One region of the Brachybacterium netajii genome, then DNA from elsewhere that is predicted to be linked to it. Evidence: riboswitches for the same ligand, from Rfam matches in the RefSeq annotation. Region 1 holds a riboswitch; each other region holds the start of a gene.

Region 1 (6,174 bases):
ATCCCCGAGGGCCATGAGGCCTCCGACGGCGCCTACGTCTTCTACGACCACGAGGCGATGGTCGGGATCCTGGCCCTCGAGGCGCAGCGCTCGGGCACGATCATCATCGGCGAGGATCTGGGGACCTTCGAGCCGTGGGTCCGCGACCATCTCACGGATCGCGGGATCCTCGGCACCTCGATCCTCTGGTTCGAGTACGACGGCTCCGGCGGCCCCCTCGCCCCCGAGCACTACCGCCGCCTGTGCATGGCGTCGGTGAACACCCACGATCTGCCGCCGACGGCCGGCTATCTCGACGGCGTGCACGTGCGGCTCCGCCATGAGCTGGGCCTGCTCGAGCGTCCCCTCGCCGAGGAGCTCGCCGCCGACGAGGCGGCCCGCGAGCGCATGCTGCAGGCGCTGCGGGACGAGGGCCTCCTCGGCGAGGACCCCGATGTCGAGGAGACCGTGATCGGCCTGCACCGCCATCTCGCGCGCACCCCGTCGCTGCTCATGGGCGTCTCGCTCGTGGACTGCGTCGGCGAGGCGCGGATCCAGAACCAGCCCGGCACCGACGAGGAGTATCCGAACTGGCGGATCCCGCTCGCCGATGCCGACGGCGCCGTGGTCGGGGTCGACGATCTCGCGACCGATGCGCGCACCGCGCGCCTGTTGGGCGCGGTGCGCGAGAGCCTCGCCGGCGGCTGACGGCGGAGGGCCGCGGCTGACGGTCGGCGGCCGACGACGGCGGACGGCCGCCGCCAGGAGCGACCGTCGGAGGCGGCCGTCAGGAGGCGGCGGTGACCTGCTCCCATTCCGCGCGTGCGGCGAGGAACTCGCGGGCGGCCTGCTGCGCGCCCTCGAGGGTGTGGTGGGCGCCCCAGCCGCACTGGACCTCGTTGGCGGCCGGGACCTCGTCGGCGGCGAGGAGGTCCTGCAGCGTCGCCTCGAGCACGGGGGCGAAGGAGGCGGCGGTGTGGTCGCCCACGAGGAGCACGTAGAACCCCGTGCGGCAGCCCATCGGGGAGACGTCCACGACGACGTCGGAGTGCTCGCGCATGTGCTCGGCCATCATGTGCTCGAGCGAATGGACGGTCTCCGACTCCAGGTGCGCGACGTTGGGCTGGGTGAAGCGCACGTCGAACTTCGTCAGCACGTCCCCGCCCGGCAGCTCCTTGCGGTCGGCGATGCGGAGGTACGGGGCGGCGACGGTGCGGTGGTCGAGGTTGAAGCTCTCGACGTTCATGCGCTGAGGCTGCGCGGGGGTCTGCTCGCCAGTCTGGTCGGGGGTCTGCTCGGTCATGGGTCCCTCCTCGGGATTCCGGTGCTCTGGACGGTCTGGATGGTCTCGATGATCACGCGGCCGCTCGGGTCGGCCGGTCGTCGGCTCGGCGCGGCCGGTCAGCGGCTCGATCGGGAGGTGCGTCCGCGCACGACGCCGACGAACTCCTGGCGGTCCTCGTCGTCCGCATCCCGCGGCCAGACGAGGGCGATCCGGGTGGGCGCGGCGTCGACGAGGGGACGGTGCACGGCGTCCTTGCGGTGGTGCAGCCGCGCGAGCGACAGCGGCATCCGGGCGTAGCCGACGCCGCTGGCCGCGACGGCGACGCGGGAGGCGGCGTCGTCCGGATCGGTCTGCGGCAGCTCGGTCTCCTCGACGAGGTCCTCCTCAGAAATCTCGTCGAGGAGGCTGAGCACGTGCTCGTCGCCGACGACGACCGCGGCCCGCTCCTCCCACAGCGCCACGACATGCAGGTCGTCGGCCGAGCGGGCGGCGGTCCCCGCGGGGTCGATCGGAAGCCGCACGAAGCACATGTCGACCTCGCCCTCGTCGAGCGCGGCGCGCTGACGGGAGGCGGGGACAGGGACGAGCTCGAGCCAGGCGCGGCGGCCGCCGGTCTTCCAGCGGCGCGCGAAGCGGTCGGGCTCGACGCCGGGCACGAAGCCGACGCGCAGGATGGGACGGGTCATGCCCCCAGCCTACGGGGCGCGGGCACCGGTCCGACGCGGCCGAGGACGCGCAGCAGATCCGGCGTGAAGCGGCGGGCGTCGGCGAGGTTCACCAGGTGGCTGCCATAGGCGAGGGTCTCCAGCCGTCCGTCGGCCGCGGCCGCTGCGAAGCGGCGCTCATGCAGCCGCAGCTGGTCGAAGCGGCCGTGCAGCCAGGTGACCGGGACCTCGACCCGATGCAGGTCCGCGAGCAGGTCGAGGGAGCCCACCGCCTCCATCGCCGGGGCGACCACCGCCGTGCTCGCCCGCCCGCCGCGGACGAGCGCGCGGGTGCCGGCGTCGCCGAGCAGGAACGGCAGCAGGCCGCCGCTGCCGTCGCGATGCCCGGGCATGCGGTCCAGGAGCATGATCGCGTGCCCGTAGGCGCGAGCGGCGGAGGGCGTCGGCTGGACCGCCGCGCCGCACAGCGTGAGCGAGGCGAGGCGGGCGGGCGCCTCGGCGGCGGCGTGCAGGGCGAGGAAGCCGCCGAGGGAGGAGCCGACCAGGTGCACCGTCGGCGCCATCGCGAGGTCGTGTCCGACGGAGCCGGCGGAGCCGTAGGAGCCCTCGGGGCCGTCGGAGCCTTCCGCGCGGCGATCGACGCGCGCCGCGGCCTCGTCGATCGCCGCGCGGATGGTCGCGATCGCTCCATCGAGGGTGAAGGTCTCGTCCTGCCGCGCGCCGTGGCCCGGGAGGTCGGGCGTCACGACCTCGTAGCCGGCCATCCGCAGCGAGGGCGCCTGGAGGTCCCACTGCGAGTGCGAGAGGCGCGTGCCGTGCACGAGGACGACGGCGGCGGGCCCGACGACGGCGGCTCCGACAGCGGCGGAGCCGCCGGAGGGACGGTCGACGGTGGGACGGTCGACGGAGGGGCGGTGCGCGAGGGCGGTGTCTGCGGTCACCCGAGCATTGTGCGCGACGACGGGGAACCCGCGTCCCCGTGACCGCATCCGTCACCGGCCGCGGTTAGATTGATCCGATGCCGAGCTACCGCATGCACCTGCCCATCGGCGACCTGCAGCCGGGGGCGACGCCGGCCGATGTGATGGAGCAGGCCGCGCTCGCGCTCGGCTCCCTGCACCTGGTGGAGCGGAAGGACGTCGAGGCGCCTCTCGTCGGCGGACGGCGCGTCGGACGCATCGTGCTGCGCTTCCTCGTGGACCCTCTCGCGGGCGGGCGCGAGGACGACGCCGCACGGCAGGCGCTGCACATGGTGATCGATCATCTCGAGCGCGGCACCGCGTTCGTCTCCCCCGCCTCCGCGATCCTCTTGACGCGCGGGGCGGGAGGGCGGTTCCGCCCGATCCCCTGGCGCTGAGCCCGCACGGATCAGACCCTCCCCTCGCCCGAAAGCCCAGGTCGGAAGCCTCTCGAGCCTCGTCGGCGAGCGCGCGGCGCACCGCCGCGCCCCGGTGTGGTAGACATTCGGGGACCCCACGGGGGCCCTCGGCAGAGGGCTGAGACCGGGCTGAGCCGCTCGGAACCGTCGAACCTGATCCGGTTAGCACCGGCGTAGGAAGAGAGGCCGCAGATGACTGTGCGCTCCCCCCTGTCCGAGCAGTATCCCTCGCATGCCCTGGACCATCTCGAGGACCTCGAGCATGGGATCCGGGTGCCCGTCACCCGCATCGATCTGGATCCCACGGGCGAGGTCCCCAACGACCCCGTCACGGTGTACCGGACGGCGGGTCCCGGGAGCGTCCCCGAGGAGGGGCTCGCGCCGATGCGCACCCCGTGGATCCTCGAGCGCGGCGACACCGAGGAGCATGCGGGCCGCGGGCGTCGCCTCGCCGACGACGGCCGTTCGGCCGTGCGCCGCGGTGCCCCGTCGCAGCAGTGGAAGGGCCGTCGTCCGGTCCCCCGGCGAGCGCTCCCGGGACGGACCGTCACGCAGATGCACTATGCGAGGCGCGGGGTGATCACCCCGGAGATGCGGTTCGTGGCGCTGCGTGAGGGCTGCGACGTGGAACTGGTGCGCTCCGAGGTCGCTGCGGGGCGCGCGATCATCCCGGCGAACGTCAACCACCCGGAGTCCGAGCCGATGATCATCGGCCGGGCGTTCCTGGTGAAGATCAACGCGAACATCGGCAACTCGGCGGTCACGAGCTCGATCGCGGAGGAGGTCGAGAAGCTGCAGTGGGCGTCCCGCTGGGGCGCGGACACGCTGATGGACCTGTCCACGGGCGACGACATCCACACCACCCGCGAATGGGTGATCCGCAATGCGCCGATCCCCATCGGCACGGTCCCGATCTACCAGGCGCTGGAGAAGGTCGACGGCGACGCCTCGGCGCTGACCTGGGAGATCTACCGGGACACCGTCATCGAGCAGTGCGAGCAGGGCGTGGACTACATGACCGTCCATGCGGGGGTGCTGCTGCGGTACGTGCCGCTGACGGCGGACCGGGTGACGGGGATCGTCTCGCGCGGCGGCTCGATCATGGCGGGCTGGTGCCTCGCGCATCATCAGGAGAACTTCCTGTACACGCACTTCGACGAGCTGTGCGAGATCTTCGCCCGCTACGACGTCGCGTTCTCGCTCGGGGACGGGCTGCGGCCCGGCTCCCTCGCCGATGCGAACGACGCCGCCCAGTTCGCGGAGCTCGACACCCTCGCCGAGCTCACCCATCGGGCCTGGGAGCACGACGTGCAGGTGATGGTCGAGGGTCCCGGGCACGTGCCGCTGCACATGGTGCGGGAGAACGTCGAGCGCCAGCAGGAGCTGTGCTCGGGCGCCCCCTTCTACACGCTGGGCCCGCTGGTCACGGACATCGCTCCGGGCTACGACCACATCACCTCGGCGATCGGGGCGACGGAGATCGCCCGCTACGGCACGGCGATGCTCTGCTACGTCACGCCGAAGGAGCATCTGGGCCTGCCGGATCGGGAGGATGTGCGCGCCGGGGTGATCACCTACAAGATCGCCGCGCATGCCGCGGACATCGCCAAGGGGCATCCGGGGGCGGCCGCACGGGATGCGGCGCTGTCGAAGGCCCGCTTCGAGTTCCGCTGGCGCGATCAGTTCGCGCTGGGGCTGGACCCGGAGACGGCCGAGTCGTTCCATGACGAGACGCTGCCGGCGGAGCCCGCGAAGACAGCGCACTTCTGCTCGATGTGCGGTCCGAAGTTCTGCTCGATGCGCATCTCGCAGGACATCCGCGACGCCTACGGCAGCGCGGAGGCACAGGTGGCGATCGCCGGGATGCAGGAGCGCAGCCGCGCCTTCGCCGCGCAGGGCGGAGCGATCTACCTGCCGGATCCGACGGTCGTCGGGGGCGATGCGAGCACTCCCCGACCCGCGTCGTGACCCGATCGTGACCGGAGCGACCGGGCGCTGACCGGATGCTGAGCACTCCCGGCGTCGGGAGCACTCTCGAGGCATGAGCCTGTCGACCGCCGCCTCGCAGTCCGCGCCGACCGTCGGCACCGTCCCCGGCACCACGGCGACGCACTGCCCGTACTGCGCCCTGCAGTGCGCGCAGTCGCTGAGCGTGGTGCCGGGCGCGGCGGCCGGCGGGTCCGGCGAGGTGACGGTCGACGGCCGCGACTTCCCGACGAACCTCGGGGGCCTGTGCCGCAAGGGCTGGACCAGCGCCGAGGTCCTCACGGCGCCCGATCGGATCCTGCATCCGCGGATCCGCACCGCGGACGGCGGCTTCCGCGACGCCTCCTGGGACGAGGCCCTCGATCTGATCGCCGGTCGGCTGCGCGAGATCCAGGAGCGCGACGGGGCCGACGGCGTCGCCGTGTTCGGCGGCGGCGGCCTCACGAACGAGAAGGCATATGCGCTGGGCAAGTTCACGCGCGTCACGCTGGGCTCCCGCTTCATCGACTACAACGGCCGCTTCTGCATGGCCGCCGCGGCGACCGCCTCGAACCGCTCGCTCGGCCTGGACCGGGGCCTCCCCTTCCCGCTCGCCGACCTCGGGGGCTCGGACTGCGTGGTCCTGCTGGGCTCCAACGTCGCTGCGACCATGCCGCCGTTCGTGCAGCATCTGGCGGGGGTGCGCGAGCGCGGCGGGCTGGTGGTGATGGATCCGCGCGCGTCCGCGACCGCGCGGCTCACGGCCGACGGCGGCGGCATCCATCTGGCCCCGGTCCCGGGCACTGACCTGGTGGTGCTGCTGGCGCTGATCCACATCGTGCTCGCCGAGGAGCTGTTCGACGCCGAGTACGTCGCCGCGCGCACCACGGGGATCGAGGCCC
Region 2 (6,174 bases), on a different contig from region 1:
TGAGATCGCGTTCGCCGTCCCGCTGCTGGCGCTGTCGCTGACGGCGCTGCTGCGCGAGCGGGTCATGGCCGCGGCGCTGTGGGCGATGCCGCTGGTGCTGGTCAAGGAGGATCTCGGGCTCACGGTGATGGTGCTGGGCCTGGTGATCGCCCTGCGCTACCGGACCCCGCGCGCTGCGACGCCGCGCGACGCCACGCCGCGCGCTGCGACGCCGCACGACCGGACCCCGCACGACCGGACGCTGCGCGACCACCGGATCACGGGGTTCGGGCTCGCGTGCTGGGGCGCCGGCTGGTTCCTGCTGTCGACGTTCGTGATCCTGCCGCTGCTGAACACGGCGGGGCAGTACGACTACACGGACAAGCTCGGGTCGGTGCTCGACGTCTTCGTGCCGGGGACGAAGTGGGTGACGGTGCTGATGCTGGTCGCGGCGGCCGGCGTGATCGGGGCCCGCTCGCCGCTGATCTGGCTGATGCTGCCGACGCTCGCGTGGCGCTTCACCGGGACCGTCGAGTTCTACTGGGGCTGGACCTGGCATTACGGGGCGGTGCTGATGCCGATCGCGTGCGCAGCGCTGCTGGATGCGCTCGGGGATCGTCGGACGGGTCGGGCGACGAGCCTGCTGCGCCGGGACCGGCCCCTGCCCTCCCGGACGGTCCGCTGGACGGCGGCGATCGCGTCGGCGGCGACCGTCCTGACGCTCGGCGCGCAGATCCCCGTGCTGGACGTCCTGCGGTCGGAGCGCTGGGAGCTGACCTGGCGCGCCGAGCCCGCCCAGGGGGCGCTCGATGCGATGCCCGACGGGGCGGTCGCGGCCGTGGACATCACGCTGCTCGCCTATGCGGTGCCCGATCATGACGTCCAGTGGATGCACGGGCCCAATCTCCGCGTCCCGGACTGCGCGCTGATCGACCAGTACGCCTTCTCCTGGCGCGATGATCCTCCGCGGTCCGCGTCGGACGCCGAGGCGTGGGCGACCCTCGAGTGGGGCGCCGGATCGGGGAACCCCGCGGGGGCCGATGTCGTCTACACGACGGTCTACGACGACGGCGGCTTCCTCGTCGTCTGCCGGGACGACATCGGGGCGGACTGACCGGCGGGGGTATACTGCCGCCCGGTGCGCGCGGGGCCTCGCGCCCTGGTCCGATCGGACACGCACCGCCCCGACGGAAGGATCATCACCGTGACGACACCTCGCGTGAGCGTGCAGGAGGCGTGGGACGCCCTCGCCCAGGGCAATGAGCGGTTCATGAAGGGAACCCTCGCGCATCCCCAGCAGAGCGCCGCCCGGCGCAGCGAGCTGACGGACTACCAGGAGCCCGACGCGGCGTTCCTGGGGTGCGCGGACTCGCGGGTCGCCGCGGAGATACTCTTCGACTGCGGTCTCGGCGACCTGTTCGTCGCCCGCAACATCGGCCAGATCGCCAACGAGAACACGGTCGCGACCATGGAGTACGCGGTCGCGGAGCTCGGCGTCGCCGTGATCGTCGTGCTCGCCCACGGCTCCTGCGGGGCCGTCGCCGCGGCGATCGACCTGACCTCCGCGACCCCCAGCTACGTCACGCCCGCGATCGAGAAGGAGCTGGAGCTCATCCAGCCGGCGGTGCAGCGCGAATGGCTGGCCTCGCACCGCGACACCCCGTACGTCGACCCCGCGCTGATCGACGCCGACGCCGTCGGCCGCCGTCATCTCGACGAGACGATCCACGCCCTCATGCGCTCCTCGCGCGTGATCAGCGACGCCGTCGCCGCCGGCGACCTCGGCATCGTCGGCTGCCAGTACCAGCTGGAGGACGGCCGGGTCGTCCCGATCACGGCCGTCGGGCAGCTGACGATCGCGGCCTGAGGCGCGGCGGAGGGCACGGCTCAGCGCTCCAGCAGCTGAGCCCTCCAGCCCGACGCGACCGCGCCGGCGACATGGCCCGCCGAGTCGTCGAGGAAGGCGACCGCGTCGCGCGGGACGCTTCGTCCGAGGACCTGCTCGATGCGCGCATGGGCCGCGTCGAAGGCCTCGCGGTCGGGCTTGGCGGCGCCCAGCTCCGCCGAGTTCAGCAGGCGCTCGCCGGCGGGGCCGAGGAGGTCGTCGACGCCGAGGTCGCGCAGCTCCTCGCGCACGCGGTCGGTGCCGTTGGTGAACACGAAGACCTCGCGGCCCGAGCGCCGGGCCTCGTCGAGGACGGCCCGGACGTCGGGGTCCGGGACCGGGGTGCTCGCGAGCCAGGCACCGACGACGGCGCGGGCCTCGTCGGCCGCGATCCCGTCGGCCTGCAGGTCGGCGGCGATGCGCTCGCGCCATTGCGCATGGGTGGCGCGGCCGCGCACGACCTCCCGCAGCAGCGGGCTGCGCAGGATCGCCCGGTAGGAGGTGCCTCGCGGGCGGTCGAGGCGCGCGTCGAGGCCGGGGAACAGCGCGGGGTCGAAGCGGCGCAGCACGCCGTCGAGGTCGCTGACCACCACGTGCGTCGCCCGGTCCCGGACGAGCTCCCGGAACACCGCGAGGGACGCCGCGCGGGGTGCCGCGCGTGATGCCGCGCGGGGCGTCTCCGCCGCCGGGCGCCGCGGTCCGCGGACGGTCTCGTCCTCGCCGGGTTCCATGCCCCCAGCGTAGGCAGATCGGACCGCCCCCGGCGCCACCGCTCTGACCTGGCATGGGCTACGCTCGTCGGCGGACACGGGGTGCCCCGCCGGGGCTGAGACCACACCCGCAGAACCTGATCGAGTCAATGCTCGCGGAGGGATGTCATGGAAGAACCGCGCTCGAACGCGCCCGCCACCGCCGTCGACGCCGTCACGGCCACCACCGCCGTCCCGGCGAAGACCACCGTCACGGCCACCACCGCCTTCACCGCCCGGCTCCGCGAGGAGGCCAGCCCCGCCTGGGACCTCGCCGTCGGCCATCGCTTCGTGCGAGAGCTGCACGTCGGGACCGTCCCCGACGACGTCATGGCCGGGTACCTGGTCCAGGACCATCGCTTCCTGGACAGCTTCCTGATGCTGATCGGGGCGGCGATCGCCACGGCCGACACCCCCGCCGCCCGGCTCCGCCTCGCGCAGTTCGCGGGCGACGTCGCCGGCGAGGAGAACACCTACTTCCTGCGCTCCTTCGACGCCCTCGGCATCGACGAGGACCGTCGGGCGAGCATCCCCGACGCCCCGGCGACCGCCGGCTTCCTCGCCCTGTTCCGCGAGGCCGCCGCGAGCGGCGACTACGCGGTCGCGCTGGCCGTGCTGCTGGTGACCGAGTGGCTCTACAACGACTGGGCGGCGGCCGCGCCGCGCCCGCTCCCGGCGGACTTCGTGCACGCCGAGTGGATCGTCCTGCACGACAATCCCGGGTTCGAGGAGTTCGTCGGCTTCCTGCGCGCCGAGCTGGATCGCGTCGGCGCGAGCCTCGAGGCGGCCGACGGGGCAGCCTCCAGCGCGGCCGAAGGAGAGGCCGGCGGCGCATCCGACGGCGCGTTCGCCGGGGTCCGGCTCGCGGCCGTGCGCGAGGCCTTCGCGCGCACGGTCTCCCTCGAGCTGGAGTTCTTCGACGCCGCCTACGAGGACGCCCGGGTGCCGTCCGCGCGGCGCGTCCTCGAGGGGGCCGTGCGATGAGCCTGTTCGCGCAGCTGCGGGCGGCGGCCGTCGAGGACTGGGACGCGTACACCCGCCACGAGTTCGTCGAGCGTCTCGGCGAGGGCACCCTCCCGCTGGCCGCCTTCCAGGACTATCTCGTCCAGGACTACCTGTTCCTCGTCCAGTTCGCCCGCGCCTACGCCCTCGCCGCCTACAAGGGCCGGACCCTCGAGGACGTGCGCCGGGCGTCGGAGGGGCTGACGGGCGTGCTCGTCGAGACCGACCTCCATGCCCGGCTGACGACTTCCTGGGGCATCTCCCCCGAGGCCCTCGCGGCGACGCAGGAGCGCATGGGGACCGTCGCCTACACCCGCTTCGTCCTGGACTGCGGCGCCTCGGGCGACCTGCTGGACCTGCACGTCGCGCTCGCGCCCTGCGCGATCGGCTACGGGGAGATCGGGGCGCGCCTGGCGCCACGCCTCGCGGACCGCTCCGGCACGCAGCATCCGGACGGACAGCATCCCTACGGCGACTGGATCGCCGAGTACGCCGGCGAGGAGTTCCAGGCCTCGGCCCGCGCGGCGACCGCCCGGCTCGATGAGCTCGCGGCGTCCGCGGGGAGTACGGACGCCGCGGGCCTCGCCGGCCCGTCGGCCGCTCGCCTGCCCGACGGGCCCCGGCTCGCGGAGCTCACGCGGATCTTCCGCACCGCGACGCGGCTCGAGGCGGCCTTCTGGCAGCAGGCGCTCGACGCCGTCTGAGCGGCGGCGTGCCCGCCGGCTCCGGCCAGCGGGCGCGCCAGCCGACGGGCACGTCTGCCGACGGCCGGACCGCCGGCGGCAGCGCCGTCGGCCCGGCCGCCGGCGCTCAGCCCCGGGTCTGGGAGGGGTCGCCGATCCAGCCGACGACCAGCGGCGTCAGGGTCGAGCGCTCGATCGCGAGGTAGAGGAAGGGCACGTCGAGCGCGAGGGTCCGCGGCTCGCCGACGTCGGCCGCCGACTCCTCCATCAGCACGGCGGTCGCGGCGGCGGCCTCCATGCCGTTCTGGTCGACGGTGATGACCGCTTCGTGCAGGACGTCGGAGATCACCAGCTCCTCCGCCGTGGTGATGCCCGAGAAGTCGGCGGCGCCGAAGGCGTCCTCCATGCCGAGCCCGGAGAGCACGTCGACGAGGGAGGCCCGCCAGTCGATGTCGAAGGCGGGCAGGGTGACCTGGACGGGCTCGCCCTGCTCGCCCATCGCGGCGAGCAGCGCGTCGAGCAGCGCCGCGCCGTCGGACCCGGTCCCGCCGTCGGACGCCCAGGCGTCGACCACGTCGGCGATCGCGCCCGTCGGCCGCACGAGCACCAGCCCGAGGTCCCCGCCGTAGGAGGGGAGCATGGTGGCCTGGCAGACGTCGTCCTCGTACCAGCTGGTGGTGTCGGCCTCCAGCATCGGCACGTCGACCGCGGTGCCGTCGGCGCGGGTGAAGGGGAGGTCGCCGAGCTGGCTGAGGGGCTCCGGCCACGGGGCGCTCAGGCGCAGGGCGTTGATGAGGGCGAGGCGGGTGGACTCGGAGAGGGCGCCCTCGGGCACGAGCTCCTCGATGAGGTCGTCGGTCTGCTCGGCGACGAAGGCGTTCATGTCCGTGCGGGCGTCCTCGCGCGCGGACTCGTCGGCGAAGTCGGCGGTGTGCAGGCCCGCGTCGAGATGGCGGGCGAGCGCGTCGAGGTAGTCGGACTCGACGTCGAGTCCGTCCTGGATCCAGACGGCGTTGGCGAGGTTCGCGGCGGGCGGCTCGGGCCGGTCCTCGCCGCCCTCCTCCTCGGCGGCCTCGGCCTCCTCGCGTCCGATCTCGAACAGGACGCTGCGCAGCGTGCTCGCCGCCTCCGCGAGCGTGGTCATGTCCGCGCCGAGCACCTCCTCCATCTGCGCAAGGGTGTCGCCGGCGGCGCCGAGGCCCGCCATCGTGAGGGCGACCTGCACGGAGACCGGCGAGCACACGAGGTTGGTCTCCTCGGCGTCGAGGCCTCCGAGCATGCGCGCGGCGAAGGGGGTCAGCCGTCCGGCGATCGTGCCCGGCGCCTGCGGCTCGTCGGGCGAGACGTCCGAGCGGAGGTCCTCGGGGACCGCGACGCCGTCGGAGTCGAGATCGCAGCCGGCCAGCAGGGCCGACGAGGCGAGCACCGCCGGCGGGAGCGCGAGCAGGCCGCGGCGCGGGAGGCGGACGGGACGGGGTGCGGGTGCAGCGGACGTCATGCCCCGATCCAATCACGGGCGTCGCGCCCGCCCGGGGTGCCGATCGTCGGGGGCGCGTCCGGCCGATCGTCGATGCGGCACCGGGCCGACGGAGCGGACAGCGGGCCGATGAGGCGAGCCCGGGGCCGACGATGCGAGCCCCGGGCCGACGGGACGAGCGCCGGTACCGTGGAGCGCATGGACGCCGACGACCCGGTCCCCCTGCACGTCCGGCAGCCCGAGGGCGCGCCCGCCGAGCCCGACGAGCTGCGCACGCTGCTCGAGCAGACCGACGCCTTCGAGGAGCTGGCCGCGCGGATGGCGCTGCTCTCGGACCCTCGACGGCTGCGGATCCTGTTCTGCATCCATGCGCATCCGGGCGTGCGCAGCTCCGACATC
Region 3 (6,174 bases), 140 kb from region 1:
TGTCGATCGGCTCGGGGCTGTCCACCCTCGTGCTGCAGCGCCGCGCCCCCGCCGAGCGCGCCGCCTCCCCCTGGGCCTATGCCCCGCTGGCGATCGGCCTGCTCGCCCTCGGCCTGGCCATCCTCGGCATGATCGCCGCATGATCACCGCATGATCTCCGCGTGATCGCCCCCGGACCTCGGCCGATCCGCCGCAGGTCCCGCCCGTCCTGCCCGTCCGCCGTCCTCGACCTCAGGAGAAGCCCATGACGACCGCCCCCTCCCGCCCCTCCGGCCTGGACCTCTCCGCCGTCGACGCCGAGATCCGTCTGCAGGACGATCTCTTCGGCCATATGAACGGGCGCTGGCTCGCCGAGCACGAGATCCCCGCGGACCGCGCGAGCGACGGCGAGTTCCGCCGTCTGCACGACCTGTCCGAGGAGCATGTCCGGGAGATCGTCGAGGAGGCCGCCGCCTCCATCCCCGAGGACGCAGCCCCCGCGACCGACCTCGAGAAGGTCGGCGCGCTCTACCGCGCCTTCATGGACACCGAGGCCATCGAGGCCGCCGGCACCGCCCCGCTCGAGCCCCTGCTCGCCGAGGTCCTCGGCGCGGACAGCCTCGAGGCGCTCATCCGCCTGACCGGCTCCGCCGCCGCCGGCACCGCCCCGCTGGCCGCCTACGTGTGGACCGACGATCGCGACTCCACCCGCTACCAGGTGAAGATCCACCAGGCCGGCCTGGGCCTGCCCGACGAGTCCTACTACCGCGAGGACGCCTACGCCGAGATCCGCGAGGCCTACGTCGGCCACCTCGAGCGCCTCGCCGAGCTCGTCGGCCTTCCCGGACGGGAGGGCCTGCCCGCCGGCGACGCCGCGGAGCTCGCCGCGACCGTCATGGGCTTCGAGACGCGGCTGGCGGCCTGCCACGTCGACGTCGTGCGCCTGCGCGACCGCGAGCTCTCCTACAACCCCATGGATGCCGCCGCTCGCGCCGAGCTCGCCCCGTCCTTCCCCTGGGATGCCTTCCTCGAGGGCACCGCGGCGCCGGCCGCCGCGCTCGAGGTCGTCTCGATCGGACAGCCCGAGTACGTCGCCCCCGCCGCCGAGCTCCTCGCCGGCGAGGACCTCGCGGTGCTGCGCGCCTGGCTCGCGCTGCACACCGTCTCCTCCTACGCCCCCTACCTCGACGAGGCGCTGGTGGCCGAGGACTTCGCCTTCCACGGCACCGTCCTGTCCGGCACCGAGGAGCTGCGGGCGCGCTGGAAGCGCGGCGTCGGCCTCGTGGAGGGCGCGCTCGGCTTCGCGATCGGCCGCGAGTACGTCGGCCGCCACTTCCCCGCCGCCCACAAGGAGCGCATGGGCGCCCTCGTGGACGCGCTCGTGGACGCCTACCGGGCCTCGATCTCGCGGCTGGAGTGGATGACCCCGGCCACCCGCGAGAAGGCCCTCGAGAAGCTCGAGAAGTTCACGCCGAAGATCGGCTACCCGGACCGCTGGCGCACCTACGAGGACCTCGAGGTCGTCCCCGGGGACCTCGTCGCCTCCGTGCGCGCCGTGCGCCTGGCCGACGCCGCCTTCGACTTCGCGAAGGTCGGCGGGCCGATCGACCCGGACGAATGGCACATGACCCCGCAGACGGTCAACGCCTACTACAATCCGGGCGCCAACGAGATCGTCTTCCCCGCGGCGATCCTGCAGCCCCCGTTCTTCGACGCCGATGCCGACGACGCCGTGAACTTCGGCGGGATCGGTGCGGTCATCGGCCACGAGATCGGCCACGGCTTCGACGACCAGGGCTCGAAGTACGACGGCGACGGCAACCTCGCGTCCTGGTGGACCGACGAGGACCGGGCCGCCTTCGAGGAGCGCACCGGCTCGCTCATCGCCCAGTTCTCCGAGCTCAGCCCGCGGTCCCTCGAGGACGAGCATCGCGTCAACGGCGCGCTCACGATCGGCGAGAACATCGGAGACCTCGGCGGTCTCTCGATCGCCGTCAAGGCGTACCGCGCGACGGCCGGCGAGGCCGCCGCCGAGGAGCTCGATGGCTTCACCGGGCTGCAGCGCGTGTTCCTGTCCTGGGCGACCGTGTGGCGCGCGAAGTACCGCCGGCAGGCGGCGATCCAGCAGCTCGCGACCGACCCGCACTCCCCCGCGGAGTTCCGCTGCAACATCACCGCCGGCCACCTGACGGAGTTCCACGAGGCCTTCGGGATCGTCGAGGGCGACGGCATGCACCGCGCCCCCGAGGATCGCGTGAGCATCTGGTGACCGCCCGATGAGGCCCGAGGCCCCCTTCTACGTCGGTCGCACGCGGCCGACGGCCGTGGGCTGGACGCGCATCGGGATGACGCTGGTCGCGGGCGCCGCGGCCACCGTCGTGATCTCGCTGCGCCCCGCGCTGGCGACGCCCGCCCTGCTGATCGCGTCGATGGGCGTGTTCGTCCTGCTCGCGGCCTGGACCTGGATGAACCAGAGCACCCGGTTCATCGTCGACGAGCACGGGGTGACCGTGAGCCTCGGCGGCTTCCTGCCGATGCGGCCCTGGCCCCTCGAGCAGTTCCGCACCGTCCAGCTCCGCGAGATCCCCGCGGAGCGGGTCGGCGCGACCGTCGGCGGCTACGGCTGGCGGCGCGGACGGGCGCTGTCCTCGACCCCCGAGGAGCTGCGTCCCGTCGGCTCCCGGCGCGTGTTCACCACCGGGGACTCCCGGGAGCCCTACCGCCTGCTCGTCACCCGCTCCGGCACCATGGTCGAGATCATCGGCCGTGAGGGCACGCACTTCCTGCTCTCCCCCGAGGACCCGCAGGCGACCGCGGAGGCCGTCGACCAGGCGATCCGCTCCCGCCGCTGAGGATGCTCGGGGCGCTGCGCGGCGGCCCGAGCGGCATGCCTCGAGCAGTCGCTCTGCGGTATGCTCGCAGGCGGTCATCCAACTGACAGGGGAGCACCATCCGGGTGCTGAGAGTGCGCAGCAGTGCGCAGACCCTCGAACCTGATCCGGTTCACACCGGCGTAGGGAGTCGGGATTTCCGCGGGAGATCCACGTCGTGCGCTCCGGCGCGCGGCGCGCGCACGGTCCGTCCGGCGCCCGGGATCGCCTGCGCCCCTTCCGTTCGTGGAAGGAGTCTGAGATGAACCGTTTCCGCACCGTGGACCTCCTGGTCACCGTCGCCATCGGCGCCGCCTTCGGCGTCGCGTTCCTGGGCTATGGGGCGCTGTACAGCCTCATCGGCCCGCTCACCGCCCTGTTCCGCCCCGCCGAGGGCCTGCTCATGGGCATCTGGTTCCTGCCCGCGATGATCGCCGGGCTCGTCGTGCGCAAGCCCGGCGCGGCGCTGCTGGCCGAGCTCATCGCCGCCTCCCTCGAGATGCTGCTGGGCGGGCAGTGGGGCTGGGGCACCATCGTCTCCGGCGTCCTGCAGGGCGCGGGCATCGAGCTCGCCTTCGCCGTCTTCCGCTACCGCCGCTTCACGCTGCCGGTCGCGATCCTCGGCGGCGTGCTCTCCGCGGCCCTCGAATGGGTGTACGAGCGCTTCGCCTACTACCCCGAGATGGGCTGGTCCTTCGCGATCGCCCTGCTCGGCGCCGCCCTCATCTCCGGCGCCCTCGCCTGCGGCCTGCTGGGCTGGGTCATCGTGCGCGCCCTCGCGGCGACCGGGGCGCTCGACGCCCTCCCCGCCGGGAAGGAGCATGCCGAGGCCCGGCTCGCCGCGCTCCGCACCGACCGGGATGCCGCGGGCGACGGCTCCCGCGAGAGCACCGGGGCCCTCGGCGGATGACCTCCCTGGAGCTGCGGGGCCTGACCTGGCGTCCGCAGTCGCGACCGGATCCGACGGTCCGGGATCTGTCCCTCACCATCCCCTCCGGCCAGCGGGTCCTGCTGGCGGGAGCCAGCGGCAGCGGGAAGTCGACCGTGCTGCGGGCCCTCGCGGGCCTGCTCGATCCCGAGGCCGGGGAGCTCGCCGGGGTCGCCCCGGCGGCCTCCCGCCCCGGGGAGCGGGCCCTGCTGCTGCAGAACCCGGCGAACGCGCTGATCGCCGCGAACGTCGGCCGCGAGGCCGCCTTCGGTCCGGAGAACGCGGCGCTGGACCGCGAGGAGATCGCCGTCCGCGCGGCCGCCGCCCTCGTCGCGGCCGACGTCGACGTCGACTCCTCGCGGGCCCCGCTCGACGCCTCCGGCGGCCAGCAGCAGCGCATCGCGCTGGCGGGAGCGCTCGCCCTCTCCCCCGGAGCCCTCCTGCTGGACGAGCCGACCTCGATGCTCGACGCGGCGACGGCCGAGGCCGTCCGGCGGGCCGTCCTCGCCTCCGCGGAGGGCACCACCCTGGTCGTCGCCGACCACGACGTCGCCCCCTGGGCCTCCCGCGTCGATCGCATGATCGTGCTCGGCGAGGGCGCCCGCGTGCTCGCCGACGGCGATCCGGAGCAGGTCATCGCCGCGCATCCGGAGCTGCTCGCCGCACGCTCGGCCGCACCGCGCCCCGCCGCGGTCGGCGCGAGCGGTGCGGTCGTCGCGAACGGTGCGAGCACCGGCGGATTCCTCCCCGCCGCCCGCCCGCTGGAGGCGGTCACGACGGGCGAGGTCGTCGCAGCCCTCGACGGCGTCGCCATCGCACGCCGCGACGGGCGGCCCGGCACTCTGGTCGAGGATCTCGCGCTGGAGGTGCGCGCCGGGTCCCTCACCGTCCTGGGAGGTCCCAGCGGCAGCGGGAAGACCAGCCTGCTGCGGGTGCTGCTGGGCCTGGACGCCCCGGCGACGGGCACCGTCGACCGCCCCGAGGGCCGGCAGATCGCCTGGGTGCCGCAGAACCCCGAGCACTCCTTCCTCGCCACGAGCGTCCGCGAGGAGATCCTCGCCTCCCCCTGGGCCGACGAGCCCGCCCTCGCCGACCGGCTCCTGGAGACCGCCGGCCTGGCCCCGCTCGCCGCGGCGAACCCGTACACCCTCTCCGGCGGCGAGCAGCGCCGCCTCGCGATCGTCGCGGCGCTCGCCCAGAGGCCCCGGCTCCTGGTCCTCGACGAGCCGACGGTCGGTCTCGATCCCGAGCGGCGCGCGGCCGTCCTCGCCCTGCTGCACGAGGCCGCCGGCACCGGCTGCGCGATCCTCGCCGCGACCCATGACGAGCATCTCGCCGCCGCGGCCCAGCACCGCCTCGACCTCCCCGGCCCCTCGACCGCGACGGAGACGGAGCAGGAGTCCACGACGGGCGCGGGGCCCGACCGCCGGATCCTGCCGGTGGTCCGTCGGCCCCGGATCCCCGCGGACGCGCTGAACCCGCTGACGCTCTCGCTCATCGGGATCCTCGCGGCGATCGGCTCCTTCGGGGTCCAGACCTGGCAGGGCGGTCTGCTCGCCCTGCTCCCCACGGTCCTGCTGGCGCCGGCGGCGATCCGCACCCTGCGGGGCGCGGCCCTGCGGATGGCCCCGGTGCTGCTCTCGGCCGCGAGCCTGGCCTGGACCACCGCCCTGCTCGGGGACGCCCCGGCGCTCTCCGGGGAGGCCTGGCTCGTGGGTCTGAAGGAGGCCGCCCGGATCAGCGCCTTCGTCGCCCCCGGCGTGCTCGCCCTCGGGAGCGTCGACGTGACGGCCCTCGGCGACGCCCTCGGCGGGCGCCTGCGCTGGCCGGCGCGACCCGTCGCCGCCGGGGTCAGCGCGCTCGTGCGCGCCGGGCACCTGGGCCGACGGTGGGAGACGATCGTCACCGCGCGGACGCTGCGCGGGATCGGCACGCCGCGGTCGGCGCGCCTGCTCGCGGGCGCGACCTTCGCTCTCCTGGTCGATGCCCTCCGCGGCGCCGAGCAGCAGGCCCTGGCGATGGACTCGCGGGGCTTCGCGTCCGCGTCCCGCCGCAGCTGGGCCCTGCCGAGCCGCTTCGGGCGCGCCGACCTCCTCGGCGCGGGCATCGCCGCGCTGCTGCTGGTCTGGCCGACGATCGCCGGTCTGCTCGTCGGCTGACGCCGGCGGGCGCCGGCGGGCGCTGGCTGGCGTCGGCTCGCGTCAGCGGGCGTCGGGGCCCCGACGTACCCTGGCCGCATGAACGACGAGAACCTCTCCCCCGAGACCGCGACCGCGCCCCTCGCTCCGCAGACCGAGCCCCTCACCCCGCAGGAGGAGGAGCTGATCGCGCTCGCGAGCACCCTCATGGACCTCGCGCGGGCGGGCGACAGCGCCCAGCTGGTGCCGGTCCTCGACC

Evidence for each region. A riboswitch is a leader RNA that binds a small molecule or an ion and turns the genes downstream of it on or off. The one in region 1 is predicted to bind thiamine pyrophosphate.
Region 2: it holds a riboswitch for thiamine pyrophosphate, as region 1 does, so the genes downstream of both, ACXET9_RS11660 (TenA family protein) here and thiC (phosphomethylpyrimidine synthase ThiC) in region 1, are expected to answer to the same signal.
Region 3: it holds a riboswitch for thiamine pyrophosphate, as region 1 does, so the genes downstream of both, ACXET9_RS00810 (ECF transporter S component) here and thiC (phosphomethylpyrimidine synthase ThiC) in region 1, are expected to answer to the same signal.

The regions. Positions count from the first base shown of each region.
Region 1 is NZ_JBSYXB010000001.1:32,388-38,561, forward strand. It holds gene malQ (4-alpha-glucanotransferase) at 1-687, shown strand, start outside; gene ACXET9_RS00145 (S-ribosylhomocysteine lyase) at 767-1,282, opposite strand; gene ACXET9_RS00150 (LysR family transcriptional regulator substrate-binding protein) at 1,381-1,950, opposite strand; gene ACXET9_RS00155 (alpha/beta fold hydrolase) at 1,947-2,870, opposite strand; gene ACXET9_RS00160 (hypothetical protein) at 2,948-3,286, shown strand; TPP riboswitch at 3,396-3,505, shown strand; gene thiC (phosphomethylpyrimidine synthase ThiC) at 3,500-5,275, shown strand; gene ACXET9_RS00170 (molybdopterin oxidoreductase family protein) at 5,349-6,174, shown strand, end outside.
Region 2 is NZ_JBSYXB010000005.1:214,287-220,460, reverse strand. It holds gene ACXET9_RS11675 (DUF2079 domain-containing protein) at 1-1,093, shown strand, start outside; gene ACXET9_RS11670 (carbonic anhydrase) at 1,184-1,846, shown strand; gene ACXET9_RS11665 (HAD family hydrolase) at 1,867-2,595, opposite strand; TPP riboswitch at 2,663-2,755, shown strand; gene ACXET9_RS11660 (TenA family protein) at 2,743-3,597, shown strand; gene ACXET9_RS11655 (TenA family protein) at 3,594-4,319, shown strand; gene ACXET9_RS11650 (serpin family protein) at 4,426-5,796, opposite strand; gene ACXET9_RS11645 (metalloregulator ArsR/SmtB family transcription factor) at 5,974-6,174, shown strand, end outside.
Region 3 is NZ_JBSYXB010000001.1:174,706-180,879, forward strand. It holds gene ACXET9_RS00795 (hypothetical protein) at 1-143, shown strand, start outside; gene ACXET9_RS00800 (M13 family metallopeptidase) at 245-2,248, shown strand; gene ACXET9_RS00805 (hypothetical protein) at 2,256-2,831, shown strand; TPP riboswitch at 2,909-3,016, shown strand; gene ACXET9_RS00810 (ECF transporter S component) at 3,112-3,759, shown strand; gene ACXET9_RS00815 (ATP-binding cassette domain-containing protein) at 3,756-5,936, shown strand; gene ACXET9_RS00820 (ankyrin repeat domain-containing protein) at 6,015-6,174, shown strand, end outside.